Regions from separate parts of the Arthrobacter sp. Helios genome, predicted to be linked through region 3. Evidence: riboswitches for the same ligand, from Rfam matches in the RefSeq annotation. Region 3 holds a riboswitch; each other region holds the start of a gene.
What was found. A riboswitch is a leader RNA that binds a small molecule or an ion and turns the genes downstream of it on or off. The one in region 3 is predicted to bind S-adenosylmethionine.
Positions count from the first base shown of each region.

Region 1: it holds a riboswitch for S-adenosylmethionine, as region 3 does, so the genes downstream of both, ArtHe_RS05545 (MetQ/NlpA family ABC transporter substrate-binding protein) here and ArtHe_RS11425 (hypothetical protein) in region 3, are expected to answer to the same signal.
Region 2: it holds a riboswitch for S-adenosylmethionine, as region 3 does, so the genes downstream of both, ArtHe_RS15895 (LLM class flavin-dependent oxidoreductase) here and ArtHe_RS11425 (hypothetical protein) in region 3, are expected to answer to the same signal.
Region 4: it holds a riboswitch for S-adenosylmethionine, as region 3 does, so the genes downstream of both, ArtHe_RS06880 (flavin reductase family protein) here and ArtHe_RS11425 (hypothetical protein) in region 3, are expected to answer to the same signal.

Region 1 is NZ_CP095402.1:1,246,478-1,250,006, reverse strand. Features, by position in the region: gene ArtHe_RS05550 (methionine ABC transporter ATP-binding protein) at 1-475, opposite strand, end outside; gene ArtHe_RS05545 (MetQ/NlpA family ABC transporter substrate-binding protein) at 557-1,438, opposite strand; SAM riboswitch class IV at 1,519-1,636, opposite strand; gene ArtHe_RS05540 (macrolide 2'-phosphotransferase) at 1,724-2,818, shown strand; gene ArtHe_RS05535 (pentapeptide repeat-containing protein) at 3,141-3,529, shown strand, end outside.
Region 2 is NZ_CP095402.1:3,462,660-3,466,188, forward strand. Features, by position in the region: gene ArtHe_RS15890 (MFS transporter) at 1-1,395, opposite strand, end outside; SAM riboswitch class IV at 1,640-1,754, shown strand; gene ArtHe_RS15895 (LLM class flavin-dependent oxidoreductase) at 1,791-3,188, shown strand; gene ArtHe_RS15900 (SDR family oxidoreductase) at 3,195-3,529, opposite strand, start outside.
Region 3 is NZ_CP095402.1:2,527,866-2,531,394, forward strand. Features, by position in the region: gene ArtHe_RS11415 (SGNH/GDSL hydrolase family protein) at 1-614, shown strand, start outside; gene ArtHe_RS11420 (NAD(P)-dependent alcohol dehydrogenase) at 727-1,773, opposite strand; SAM riboswitch class IV at 1,904-2,041, shown strand; gene ArtHe_RS11425 (hypothetical protein) at 2,059-2,442, shown strand; gene ArtHe_RS11430 (tyrosine-protein phosphatase) at 2,448-3,185, opposite strand; gene ArtHe_RS11435 (3-hydroxyacyl-CoA dehydrogenase family protein) at 3,254-3,529, opposite strand, start outside.
Region 4 is NZ_CP095402.1:1,546,606-1,550,134, forward strand. Features, by position in the region: gene ArtHe_RS06870 (replication-associated recombination protein A) at 1-342, opposite strand, end outside; gene ArtHe_RS06875 (PhzF family phenazine biosynthesis protein) at 480-1,316, opposite strand; SAM riboswitch class IV at 1,444-1,563, shown strand; gene ArtHe_RS06880 (flavin reductase family protein) at 1,612-2,115, shown strand; gene ArtHe_RS06885 (M66 family metalloprotease) at 2,252-3,529, opposite strand, start outside.

The DNA.
Region 1 (3,529 bases), 1.3 Mb from region 3:
CACGAGCTATGCCGACCCGCTGCTTCTGACCCCCGGAAAGCTGCTCGGGGTAGCTTGACGCCTTGTCCGAGAGCCCGACGAAGGCGAGCAGTTCCTCCACCCGCGCTGCGATTTCCGGCTTGCTCCGCCCGGCCACGCGGAGCGGGTAGGCGATGTTGTTGCGGACGGTCTTGGAGTTGAAGAGGTTGAACTGCTGGAAGATCATGCCGATGCCCAGGCGCAATGACTTCAGCTTCCGCTCGGGAACCCCGGAGACCTGCTGCCCATCCACGGTGATGCTGCCGGATGTGCTGGTTTCGAGGGCATTGATGAGCCGGACCAGGGTGGACTTACCCGCGCCGGAATAGCCGATGATGCCGAAGATCTCCCCGGCCTCAATCTCGAGGTTGATCTCCTTCAGCGCGGCCACGGCGGGTTCGCCCTTCCGGGCCGGCGGATAGGACTTGGAGACGTTCTGCAGTGAAATGAGGGCCATGAAGGTTCCTTGTTTTTCAGACGGGTGTCCCGGCCGGCAGCTGCTGCCGCCGGCCGGGACCCTTCGGTGATGCGGCCGGGGTTAGCCCAGGGCTTCGATGTCCTTCTGGACCTTTTCCAGCGACGTCTTCAGGTCCTCCACCGGAACTTTTAGGAACTTGGCGGTGTTGCCTGAGGCCTCCTGCACACCGTCCTGGACGGACTGGGTGTTCTGGTAGATCTCCACCAGCTTCACGTACGTCTCATTGTTTTCCTCGCCGGCGCGGGCCGCGAAGATGTTCACGTAGGGAATGGCCGCGGGATCCGCGGGGTCATCCTGCGCAATGGCATCCTCAAACTTCAGCCCGGCGTCTTCCACGAAGTCGTTGTTGATGATGGCTGCGGCAACGTCGGGCAGCGAGGTGGGTGTCAGCGACGCTTCCAGGGTGGTCACCTTGACCTTGGACTTTGCTGCATCGATGTCATCGAGGGTGGAGAACGCGCTGCCGCCGCCTTCCAGGGTCACCAGACCTGCGGACTGCAGCACCAGCAGGCCGCGGGACAGGTTGCTCTCATCATTGGGGATGGCCACGGTGGCGCCGTCGGGGATCTCTTCCACGGAGTCGTACTGCGTGGAGTAGAGGCCCAGCGGGTAGATGGCGGTGGAGCCGACAGGTGTCAGGTCGCTTCCGCTGGCAACGTTGTAGCGGGCCAGGTAGACGATGTGCTGGAACTGGTTCAGGTCCAGCTCACCCTCTGACAGCGCCGGGTTGGGCAGGGTGTACTCGCCGAAGTCGACGATTTCGACGTCGATACCCTCCGCCTTGGCTGCCTCGGTATAGGTGGCCCAGTACGGATCGCTGGCACCAACGACGCCGATTTTCACCGGCGCACCTTCGTCACCGGCCGCGGAACCGCAGGCAGCCATGCCGAGGGCAAGGAGGGGTGCTGCGGCAAGAGCCAGGATTTTCCTGCTGAGTTTCATGGTTCGGTTCTTCTCCTGAATGGGTCCGCGGCAAACCGCGGAAGGGTGGGGAGGCGCAGGCCGCTGTGAGGGCAATGCCGGCGCCGTACTTGCCCTGCGGAAGGTCTCCGCCAGGGCCGAATCTTCACCTGGAGCACCCCGCTACGACGAGAGGGTTGCTGTCCAGCCGGCCAGGGCCGTTGGCTGGAACTCTTGATTCCGGACCCACGCTAGGGGCGCCTTCAGCCCGGTCCAAATGTTGCGCCATGAGGCTTCGCGCCCCGTCGCGGAAGGTCATATTGCGCCATGTGCTGTCATACAGGGCAGCCCCGGTACTTCACTGCCGGCCAGCCCGTTGGTGAAGCACGGGCCGCGGGGTCGGTAGTCTGGGTGCTTCCTGCCGCGGAAATCAACGGCAGTGAACGTCCAGGAAGGCTGATCAATCCAAGATGGCTGATCAATCCAGGAAGGCTGATCATGGGCATGGTTGAGGATCTCGGCGCGGACGACGTTTGTGCCCTGGCGGCACGCCACGGTTTGCTGCTCGAACCGGGGAGCGTCCGCTTCAACGAAGCCGGCCTGGACTACCGGGTGGCGTTTGCTGCGGAAGTGCAAACCTCTGAGCGGGACAATGAACAAGTTCTTCAACGGTGGGTCCTGCGCGTGCCGCGCCGGGCGGACGTGGCGGCGAACCAGGACGAGGAACGGGCCATCCTGGACTTTGTCCGTCCGCGGCTTTCGGTGGCCGTCCCGGATTGGCAGATCCAGGCCGATGACCTGATTGCCTACCCGCTGCTGCCCGGCTCCCCCGGACTGACCGTGGGTCCGGAGAACCAGACGGACTGGCATTTCGACCCGTCCGGCAAGGCCTATCTGCAGTCTCTGGCGGAGCTGATCGCGTCCCTGCACGGCCTGGATGCCGGTGCCGCCGCCGCAGCTGGTATTCCGGCCGAAACGCCGCACGCTGTCCGCCGGCACTGGGCGGACGGGCTTCGCAGAGTGGAAAAGGAGTTCCGGATCGCGCCGGACCTGCTGGCGGGCTGGGAGCAGTGGCTCAGCGATGACCGGCTCTGGCCGGAGCGGACCGTCCTGACACACGGTGAACTGTATCCCGCCCACCTGCTGCTGGATGAGGCAGACCGCATCGTTTCCGTGCTGGACTGGACCACCGCCAAGGTCAGCGATCCTGCGCTCGAATTCATGTATATCCAGCTGATTTCGCCGGATTCGCTGGAGGAAACCGCCGCGCGCTATGAGGAGGCAACCGGAACTTCCGAGCCGCACCTGGTGGAGCGCTGCACCGCCCTCATTGCAGCCGGCCCGCTGAACCATGCGCTCTATGCCCTGACGACGGGGCTCCCCGAGCACCGGGACGCCGCCGCTGCCCAGCTGTTTCCCTGACCGGCTGTCCCTGCCCGGCTGTTTCCCTGCCCAGCAGTTCGCTGACCGGCTGTTCCCGAAACAGCTGCCGCCGGCGGCGCATCCTCCGGCGGTGCATCTTCGGCCAGGGCCGTCTGGCGGTCGGGTCCGGAGCGTGTGTATCCTGCCAGCAGTGCAAACTTCTTCTTTTTCGTGACGCAGAACTTTTTCTGCCATTCCGCCTTCACGCGGAACCGTGAAACTGCTCCCTGGCGGGCAGTGATTTCGTGCGCCCCGGTGCCGGGACCCTTCAAGGGTTCCGGCTGCCCAGGCCCACCACCGGAAACTTCACGGAAGAACAATCATGCCTGTCCCACAACCTCCCCAACGTCGATTCCTCCCCCTCACCCCGCTGCATGAGCGGGACGAGCTCCACCCGGACTGCTCCAAGTGTTATGCGCTGTGCTGCACGGCGTTCGGGTTCACGCGGTCAGCTGACTTCGCCGTCGACAAAGCCGCCGGAACCCCCTGCAGCAACCTGGACGGGGACTTTACCTGCACCATCCATGCCTCCCTTCGCCCGCGGGGTTTCACCGGCTGCACCGTGTTCGACTGCCATGGAGCCGGCCAAACGGTATCCCAGGGCTACTACCCCGCTGAGGACTGGCGCACCCATCCCGACCTGGCCCGGGAGATGTTCAGCGTTTTCGCCACCGCCCGGCAACTGCACGAGATGCTCTGGCACCTCGCCGA
Region 2 (3,529 bases), 930 kb from region 3:
GAACTGCGGAGCATTCTCTTCTTCATCCGGGCTGACCGCTGCGCGGGTGGGATCCCATTTGATCACCGAGCAAACGATGCAGGCGATCAGCGGTACGGCGGAAAGGATCAGGAAGGTGGGTCCGAGGCCAAGGTCCTGCTTGAGGATGGGGAAGACGAGCAGGCCCAGAGCCGCTCCGGTGCTGCCAAGCGCCCCGATAACACCGTTGGCTCCCGCTCGCAGTTCGCTGCGGAAGGACAGGGTGGAGATGCTCTTGCCGTTGGCGCCGGGCCCGCCGGAGTGGAACAGGATGAACAGGGACGGGATCAGGAAGGCCAGGAAGATCGGCAGGCTCTCGTAGAAGGCTCCCAGTATCACCAGCATGATGAAGACGGCGCCGAAGCCGACTGCTGAGGCCTTGCGCAGGCCGATTTTCCTGCCGATCATCGGCGAAAGGAAGCCGCCGACGATACCAAATAGGTTGAAGACAAGCGCGCCCAATGTGGCCACCACGAAGTCTTCACCGAACAGGGTGAGGCTAATAATCGGCAGGTACCAGCCGACGGCGAAATACTGGATGGACTGCCCCATCTGGATGGTGGCAGCGAGGATCGTCCGTGGAAGGTAGATTCCACGGAAAATCAGCGCGATGTTGGCGAAACCCTTTGTCGCCTGGTTCAGGATCGGGGAGCGGTCTTCGACGGGCGCTGCAGTGAAAGGCTCACCATAAATCTTCGTCATGGAGGCGGCCGCCTTTTCAAGCAGGCCCTTCCGGGCTGCCCAGGTGGGGCTTTCGACCATAAAAGCGAGCTGGGCGACAAAGAGGGCCAGGGCCACGATGCCCGCTGAGCCGACGGCGTAGCGCCAGATCGATTCTCCGACACCCATGTTGTAGAACAGGATGGCCAGAATCAGGTTGGAGCTCACCGCGGTGTACCAGATGCCCTGCCAGGTGTTCAGGCGGCTCTTGAACCGGGCGGGGGTAAATTCTGCCAACAGGGCCATGGCGATCGCAAAGTCGATGCCGTAGGCGGCACCCACGAAGAAGCGTCCCACCAGCACCAGCTCGAAAGCGGGTGCAAAGGCGGCCAGGCCGGCGCCGATCAGCGCCAGGAACTTAGCGAAAACCAGTGGAGGAATGCGGCCCCAGCGGTCCGCCATCCAACCGCCAATCGGATTGAACACGATGGCGACCCAGGATGCGAGGGACGTCAGGATGGCAACCTGGGTGGCGCTCAGCTCCAGGTCCCTGGTCATGGGTCCAAGGCCGGCGCTCAGCGCAGAGTTGGAAAAGGCGTCTAGGAACAGGCCGCCCAGCGCGAGCCACCAAATGACCCCGGCCCGGCCCGCTATCTTGGGGCGGGCGTCAATGTAAGAAACTACGTCGTGCACGCCGCGGAGTGTAAAACTCGACATTATGGCCGACCTCTCTGTCGGGATTGCTCCTGTCAGAGACCACGGCCCAATAGAAACGCAAAAAGGGCAAGAAAAGACCTCCAACAGGAAGTCTCTATTCTTGCCCTGATAAATGTGATCTTAGACGCATAATGCCGTTTGTGGCAATACCCAGCCAGCGCTCTTTCCGAACCCGGGCATTACGCCGCGTGACACCCCGCAGCTTGCGCGCCACCGGGGGCGGTGTTCCATACTGGGCGGGCAGGATCATGAGTCCCAACGCGAAGCTCTGGCTGGTTGGGCGGCAACCCTCTCCCGTGGCGGGGTGCCCCAGATGACGATCCGGTCGCAGGCGCATCAGCCTGCGGCAAGTACGGCGCTCCTTCGACGGTGCGTCAAACCGGAAAAGGACTTCCATGGCCAATTCGCCCGCACCCCGACAGATCCGCTTCAACGCCTTCGACATGAACTGCGTGGGCCACCAGTCGCCCGGCCTGTGGCGCCACCCCGAGGACCAGTCCTCCCGGTACAACGACATCCGCTACTGGACCGAGCTGGCCAAGACCTGCGAACGCGGGCTTTTCGACGGCATTTTCATCGCCGACGTGCTGGGCACCTACGACGTTTACGGTTCCTCCAACGAGGCCACGCTGCGCCAGGGCACCCAGGTGCCGGTCAACGATCCGCTGCTGCTGGTCTCCGCCATGGCCCTGGTCACCGAGAACCTGGGCTTCGGCGTCACCGCCGGCACCGCGTACGAACACCCGTACCCGTTTGCCCGCCGGCTCTCCACCCTGGACCACATTACGAACGGCCGGGTCGGGTGGAACGTGGTCACCGGCTACCTGCCCTCCGCCGCACGGAACATGGGCCAGGAAGACCAGCTGGAGCACGACGAGCGGTACAACCACGCCGACGAATACCTGGAAGTGGTCTACAAGCTGCTCGAAGGCTCCTGGGAAGACGACGCCGTGGTCCGGGACCGCGAAACGGGTGTCTTCACCGACCCCTCCAAGGTCCATGACATCAACCATGAGGGCAAGTACTTCAAGGTCCCCGGCATCCACATTTCCGAGCCCTCCCCGCAGCGGACCCCGGTGATCTTCCAGGCCGGCGCCTCGCCGCGCGGCATCGCGTTCGCGGCCGAGAACGCCGAGGCTGTGTTCGTGGGAGCCCCGACCGTGGAGAAGCTGAAGGCCACCGTCACCAAGATCCGCGACGCCGCCGAAGCGGCCGGCCGGGACCGCTACTCGATCCGGATCTACACGCTGCTGACAATCATCACGGCCGCGACCGCCGAGGAAGCCGAAGCCAAGCACCAGGACTACCAGCGCTACACCAGCGACGAGGGCGCACTCGCCCTGATGTCCGGGTGGATGGGGGTGGACCTCTCCACCTACAACCTGGATGAACCGCTGGGCAACGTGGAGTCCAACGCCATCCAGTCCGCCGCCGCGAACTTCCAGAAGGTGAAGGACGACGGCGAGCCCTGGACCGTGCGGGACATCGCCGAATCCGCCGGGATCGGCGGGCTGGGCCCGCGGCTGGTGGGTTCCGGTGCCGAAGTCGCCGAGGAGCTGATCCGCTGGGTCGAGGAAACCGACGTCGACGGTTTTAACCTGGCCTACGCCGTCACCCCCGGGACGTTCGAGGATGTGGTGGAGTTCGTTGTGCCGGAGCTGCAGCAGCGCGGCGCCTACCCCTCCGGGTACGCGCCCGGAACGCTGCGGAACAAACTCTTCGGCGCCGGCGACAAACTGCCCGAAACCCACCGGGGCGCCAGGTACCGCTTCGCCCCGGCGGTCAACGGCTAGGGCAGGCTAGTACAGCTTGATGGAACCGCCGTCGGCCATCAGCGTCTGGCCGGTCATGTACTTGGACTGTTCGCTGGCCAGGAACACAACGATCGGTGCGATGTCCGTTTCGGGATCGCCGAGGCGGCCCAGCGGGACGGCATCCACGACTTCCTGGTAGGCCTCGGGGAAGGCCTGGCTCCACTGAACGATGCCCGGCGTCAGGGCAATGGGGGAGACCACGTTGACGCGGATGCCGTCCGCAGCCCACTCATTGGCAGCGGTCCGGGAGATGGCGCGGATGGCTTCCTTCGCCGCGGCGTAGGTTGCCTGGTTCGGCAGGCCCTTCATGCCGGCGCCCG
Region 3 (3,529 bases):
CGACGGCACTCAGCACTCCCCCAGGGCCACCCGAGGGCCCGGTGGACCTGCCGGAACAGATCGAGGCGCTGGCGGCTGGCGGGCTGATCGGACGCGGAACCGATCTTCTCACGGTGACGATTGGCGGCAATGATGTCCGGTTTGGCGCGGTAGTCGCGGCCTGCGCCGGTCCGGAGCTGCCGGCCACCTGCGCCCCGGCACTTGAGGCCGCCCAGGCCTACGCCGAAACCACGCTCGCCGCCCAGCTGCGGGAATCACTGGGCCGCCTGCGTTCGCTGGCACCCCGGGCGGAGATCGTCCTGACCGGCTATCCGCACCTGTTCGAGGAAGGCACGCCCGGGCCGCTCAGCCCGCAGGCCCAGGCCCTCTTCAACGAAGGAACGGATAAGCTCAACGCGGTCCTGGCCGCGCAGCTGGGACGGGGCTCGACCTTTGTGGACGTGGTGGACGAGTTCTCCGGGCACGGAGTGGGATCGCCCGAACCGTGGATCATCTTCGATGGCGGGCCGTTTGACCTCCATCCGAACGCCACCGGCTACCGCGACGGCTATCTGGCCGCGTTCACAGCGGATGTGGAGCTGCCCTCACACGGCGGCTGCCGCGGCAGGAGCTGACGGCGGCCACGTCCTGACCGAGGGTTGCCCGGTCCCAAGCCTGCCTGGCCCCAAAGCACGACGGCGGCGCCCGCCACACGCGGGCACCGCCGTCGTCCTGGGTGCTCCAGAGCTACTTCATGTGCGGAACAACCACGGCGCGCCCGCTGAGCTCGCCTGCCTCCAGCTTCCGGTACGCCTCCAGCGCGTTGTCCATGCTGTAGAGCTCCACCTCGGGCTTGATCTGACCGGCGCGGTACATGGCCACCACTTCGTGCAGGTCCTCAATGGTGCCCCAGTAGGTGTTGGTCGTGGTGGACTCGTACGGGGTGGTGAAGAAGCTCCACTCATACGTCCCGCCGGCGATGCCAACCACAGTGAACCGGGACTGCGGTGCCATCGATGCGGCTGCAGTCTTGATGGTCGGACCCACCCCGACGAAGTCGAACGCAGCATCCACACCGCGTCCGCCGGTGATCTCCCGGATGCGTTCCACCTGGCCCTCGCCGCCGGGAACCACGATGGCGCCGGCAGCTTCGGCCTTCCGCATGGCCTCTTCCTTCATATCGGTGGCAATCACCGTGGCGCCGGTGAGTGCCTTGAGGATCTGCACCGCCATCTGTCCCAGCCCGCCAAGGCCGACGACCAGGGCGTATTTGCCGCCCCCGGCCAGGTTCGGCAGGGAGTTCTTGATGGCGTGGTACGGCGTCAGGGCCGCATCGGAAAGCGGTGCCGCGGCGACAGGATCGGCGTCGCCCAGCGGGACCAGGTTCCGGACCGGAACCACCAGGTATTCGGCCATACCGCCGTCGCGGCCCAGTCCCATGCCCAGGTAGGGCATCTCGGCGGCGTTCTCGCAGTAGGTGTCCTGCCCGCGGGAGCAGGCCTTGCAGTGCCCGCAGCCTACCGGCCCGTAGACCAGGTACGCGCCGCCGACCTCCACGCCGCTGACGCCTTCGCCAAGCTCTTCGATCCAGCCGGAGTTCTCATGGCCCAGGACGAAGGCGGGAGGGATCGAGCCCGGCGAGCCTTCGGCGAAGTCCTTATAGAGCGCGACGTCGGAATGGCAGGCACCGGCGCCCGCCACCTTCAGCAGGACCTCGCCAGGGCCCGGCTTCGGCTTTTCGACCTCCGTCAGGGACGGGAAGGTCTGCCACTTCTCAAATACAACTGCACGCATAATGCCTTCTTCTTTGAATCGGTGCGGCGGAGTTTACCCGCCTCCTCCACCATATATGCTTTTACATCTACTTGGCCCGGCGGGAGCGGGGGTTCCGCCACAGGGGCCGGGTGCGCTACTGTTTGCAGTACTTCACGAGATGCGGCCTCCGCGTTCGGCACCGCCGGGCAAGGAACAGCTCCGACTGGCCTCACACCAACCCCATTGTTCGGCGGGTGGTTCGGATGACGAAGCGGTCTGCGCTAACCGGTGCGGACAAGGACAACTCCCCGAAGGACAAACACTGTGACCTACTCCAGTGACTCCCCCATCAGCAGCATCGCTTCCTCGCGCCCGGCCCAGGTACTTCCGTCCCTGCCGGCCGCAGCACTGGCCGAATACGACGACTGGGTCGAGGTGGAAGTCCACGCCGACCCCGGACTCGACGTTATTGCCCTGGTCATTGACGGCACCCAGCAGCTGATGTGGCACCAGGACACGGCACGGGTGGCGCTGGCTCTGGTGTCCGCCGTCGACACCGCTCAGTGGTGCCCCCGGCACTCAACGCTGCTGGTCCCCGGCGGCTTCAACAGTCCCGCGGGCAGCTCTTTTTTCCACTTAGCCGCTACGGAACGGCTGGCCCTGTGCCGGGAGAACCCGGCTGAGGCCAGGCTCCCCCTTCCGCAGTAGCGGCTTCACCCCAGCAGCCGGGCCCGAAGCCGGTCCAGCGTCAGGCTGTCTGCTCCGGCCCGGAGCAGGAAATCCCGGGCGTCCAGGTTCTCCGCCACGGCCAGCAGCTCCTGCTGCGCGGCTGCGATCCGTTGCGCGAGTTCAGTGTCGTTCAAGGGGCGCTCCCGCGGCTGCGTCTGGCGCCGGTGCCATTCATTGATTCCGGCGGCTGCGGCCGCATAGTCCGCGGCGGCCGCTTCCGGTGCTGCGCCGGCGAGCTGCAGCAGGAGCAGGGCGACCAGGCCCGTGCGGTCCCGCCCGGCGGAACAGTGAATGACAACCCCGCCGGGCGGGGCATCCGCGATGGCCTGGGCGACCGCTGCGAATTTCTCCGGCCACCGGGCAAGGTTCGCAGGATAAAAGCGCGGGGAGTTCATGTACGGTCCGGTGAGTGCGGTGAACTCCGGATCGGCGGTTTCCTGGGTGGGCCGGTTCAGGACGGCGATTCCCTGGACGGCCGACGGCGGCAGCAGCGGGTCGGTGTCCCGCCTGCCGATTTCGGTTTCGTTCCGCAGGTCCACGACGGTGCGGACACCGGCGTCGTAGGCCTGTTGCCAGCCCCGCCCGGTGAGCCACTCGGAGCGCCCCATCCGGAAGAGCCTGCCCGGCAGGATACTGCGGCCGCCGGCCACGGGGATGCCCCCGAGGTCCCGGGCGTTGACGGCGCCCTCCCAGGCCACAGTCCGGTTGCTGGCAGCGTCCATGGCTCCAGCGTAGGCGCTGCCGGATTCACTGCCGAAACTGGTGCGGTTGAGGCAGCCAGGGGGGAGGGTCAGCTCCAGTCGAAAAAGCCCTTGCCGGTCTTGCGTCCGAGCTCGCCACGGGCCACCTTGTCCCGCAGGATCTGCGGCGGCTCGAAGCGCGGGCCGAGGGTGGAGGCCAGGTACTCGGCGATGCCGAGCCGGACGTCCAGGCCTACAATGTCCGTGGTCTTCAGCGGGCCGGTCGGGTGCTTGTAGCCCAGGACCATGGCGGCGTCGATATCCTCAGCGGACGCCACGCCCTCTTCGACCATCCGCATGGCTTCGAGGGCAATCGCCACGCCCAG
Region 4 (3,529 bases), 980 kb from region 3:
CAGTGCTTCATCCATCACGCGCCGGACGTCCTTCACCCCGGAGGTGATGGCGGACAGTTCAACGAACTTCCGTCCCGGCCCGCGGGCGACAACGTGTGCGAGGGTGGTTTTCCCGGTGCCGGGAGGCCCCCAGAGCATAACCGAAGACGGGCCGGCCGGCCCGCCCTGGGGGGCTTCGGCGAGGGTCCGCAGCGGGGAACCCGGTGCCAGCAGGTGCTGCTGTCCCACCACCTCATCGATGCTGCGCGGACGCATGCGGACCGCCAGGGGGCTGCGCGGGCGCTGGCGCGCACCGCCGTCGGCGTCCCGCTCCCCCGAACCGCCGCTGTCCTCGGGGTCCAGGTCCTCATCGCTGCTGAACAAGTCACTCACATCCCAAGGCTACCCGCGCGCTCTCCCTCTCCGCGGACCAGCGGTCCCCGGCGGATGGAGTCCCAGACTGCCAGCGGAGTTCAGGGACTGGAAGGAAACCCGGCGGGCTAGAGGGAAACTGAACCGTCGATGCAGGTTACGGACTCTCCGCCCACCCAGATGCGGCCCTCCCGCATAAAGACCCGGACCAGGCCGGAACGGTGCACTGCGGTGCCCTGCGTGACCGTGTAGCGTTCCCCGGCCAGGCCTTCACCGATCAGCCACTGGGCCAGGCCGGCATTCAGGCTGCCGGTGACCGGGTCCTCGGATACGCCCAGGCCGGGGGCGAAGGCGCGCACCTCGAAGTCGGTTTCAGCGGTTTCGGGCTGCGGGCCGATCACGCCGACCCGAAGGTTGCCGAGCGCGGCGTGGTCCGGGCGCAGCGAAAGCACTGTCTCCGCGTCGGGCAGCAGCAGCCCCAGCCACCCCGGCCCGTTGTCCACCCACTGGTGGCCGTCCACCTGGTTCGGGGTGAGCCCCAGAGCAGCGGTGACCCGGGCAAGGATGTCCTCCTCCACGGGACCGGTCCGGATGAGCCTTGGCGCGGCGAACGCGGCCAGCCCGGCATTGACCCGCAGCGGCACCAGGCCGATTCCGCACTCCTGGATCACCAGCCCCGGCCGTACCGGGGTGTTCCCGGCCTCGGTCCACGCATGGCAGGTGCCGAGTGTTGGATGGCCCGCGAACGGAATCTCTCCCCCTGGCGTGAAGATCCGGACCCGGTAGTCGGCTTCCTCCTGCGTGGCCGGGAGCACGAACGTCGTCTCCGAGAGATTTGTCCAGCGCGCGAACTGGAGCATGGCTTCATCGTCCAGGCCGTCCCCGTCCAGCACCACCGCCAGCGGATTGCCCTGAAAGGGGCGGCTGCCAAAGACGTCTACCTGCTTGAACCAGCGTTGTCTCATGCGGACACTTTAGTGGCTCCCCCGGCAGCAGGCTGGCAGCCCGGCGGTTACGAAGTGTTGCGGATCCGCCACTGCGTGTGACACGGGTTTGCGCCCGCCCCTGCCCCGCCCCTAGATTGATGGGCAGAATCAAGAGTTCCAGCCACAGGCCCTGGCCGGTTGGACGGCAACCCTCTCGCCATAGCGGGGTGCTCCAGGTGACGATTCGGCCGTCCCGGTGGATCTCCCGGTGCGGCAAGTACAGCGTCCCCGTGCTGCCTTCCGGGCAGCGGGCGCATCAGGCAGAGGAAGTCCCATGGCCCTTGAAACCGATCTGCAGCCCACTGCCCTCCGCCGCGCGTTTGGCCGTTTCCCATCCGGAATCGCGGCCCTGTGCGCCGAAATTGACGGCGTACCGCAGGGCATCGTCGCGTCGTCCTTCACCGTGGGGGTCTCCATGGAGCCGCCGCTGGTCATGTTCGCGGTCCAGAACACCTCGCGGACCTGGCCGGTGCTGCGCTCCGCGCAGCGGATCGGCGTGTCCGTCCTCGGGACAGGGCACGACGGCGTCTGCCGCCAGATTGCCTCCCGCGACGGCGACCGGTTCGCCGGCCTCGAACTGCACGAAGCTGAGGGCGCGCTGTTCCTGGACGAAGCTGCCCTGTGGCTCGACTGCTCGATCGAAAATGAGGTACCGGCCGGAGACCACGCTGTGGTGCTTCTACGGGTCCACGGCTACTCCACCCATGAGGACGCCCATGAACCGCTGGTATTCCACGGCTCAGCGTTCCGTAACCTGGCGGTTCCTGAGTTCGCCTGACCGGGACAGGCAACCGCCGGATTCTGTAGCAGCCGGACTCAGTACCAAGGAAAAGGGTGCACACCCCGGGCTGAATTGCCCCGGGGTGTGCACCCTTTCGGTGCTAAATCCCTGCTGCTAAATCCCTCCTGCTGAGCTACGCGTCCAGTCCAAGGCTGAACAGCGTCGCGATGCTGCCGGCTTTCAGGCTGGCCATCCCCGGGTTGGCGGATGTTGTGAGCCCGGTCCAGATCTGGTTCGCTCCGGCGTTCTTCGAATACATCCCCACGATTCCCTCGTCCCGGTAGAAGTCGAGGTAGCTCGAAACCGCGCTCTTGAGATGTCCGTCTGCCTCGGGGAGCCACTCCTGATTAGCTTCGGCAGCAGAGCAGGCAGCGACCTTGGCCGGGGTGCCGGGCACCAGGCACATATCGGGCCGTGCTTCGCTGTGGATCGCCCCGCGGGTATCCATAAACCAGCGCTGGACCGCAGTGTCAGCGCACAGTGCCTTGTTTTTAGGGACGGTAACGCTGAGGTCCCCGCCCAACACCAGGCAGTGCCCGTTGTTGACAAGCAGCCGGCCTCCGGTCGGCAGTATCCGGGTGGAATTTTCCGTGAAGCCGTTTGAGGACATCAGGGCGGCGAGTTCCGCCGTGGTTGCCGCGTCCTTCGCATCGAGCTTTGCCTGATTGTCCTGGATAAACGTGTCGATCACGGCAGTGGCGAAATTCAGTCCGGAGAGCGTGGCGATGCTGCTGGCCTTCAGCGTTGCCATTCCCGGGTTCTGCGATGCGGCCAGGCCCTGCCAGATCTGGTTGGCCCCGGACGTCCGGCCGTACATGCCGGCGATTCCCTGGTGCCGGTGGAAGTCGAGGTAGTTGGACACCGCACTCTTCAGGTGTCCGTCGGCCTCGGCGATCCACACCTGGGACGCTGCGGTCGTGGCGCACGCCGCCATCTTCACCGGCGTACCGGGAACCAGGCACAGGTCCGGACGCTCTTCGCTGTGAACCGCCCCGCGTGCGTCCATCACCCAGCGCTGGGCGGCGGTGTCTGCGCACAGGGTTTTGTCCTGCGGGACTGTGACGCCGAGGTCCGCGCCCAGCACCAGGCAATGTCCGCCGTCAACAAGCAGCCGGCCACCGGCAGGAAGGACCTGCGTGGGACTCTCCACCAGTCCGAGGGAAGACATCAGGGTGAACAGCTCCGCTGTGGCGGCCGGGTCCTGTGCGTCGAGCTTTGCCTGATTGCGCTGGATGAAGGCATCGACCGAGGCAGCTGCGGCGGACTGCTTCTGGACAGCTGCTGCCACACCCTGGGCCACCGGCGTGAGGCCGCTCAGATCGTCTTTCCAGCTCTCCAGCAAGATCATGCCGTCCGTGTCCAGCAGCGGTACCGCCTGCTTGGCGGCGGCCTGGAGCTTCGCCTCAAGCTC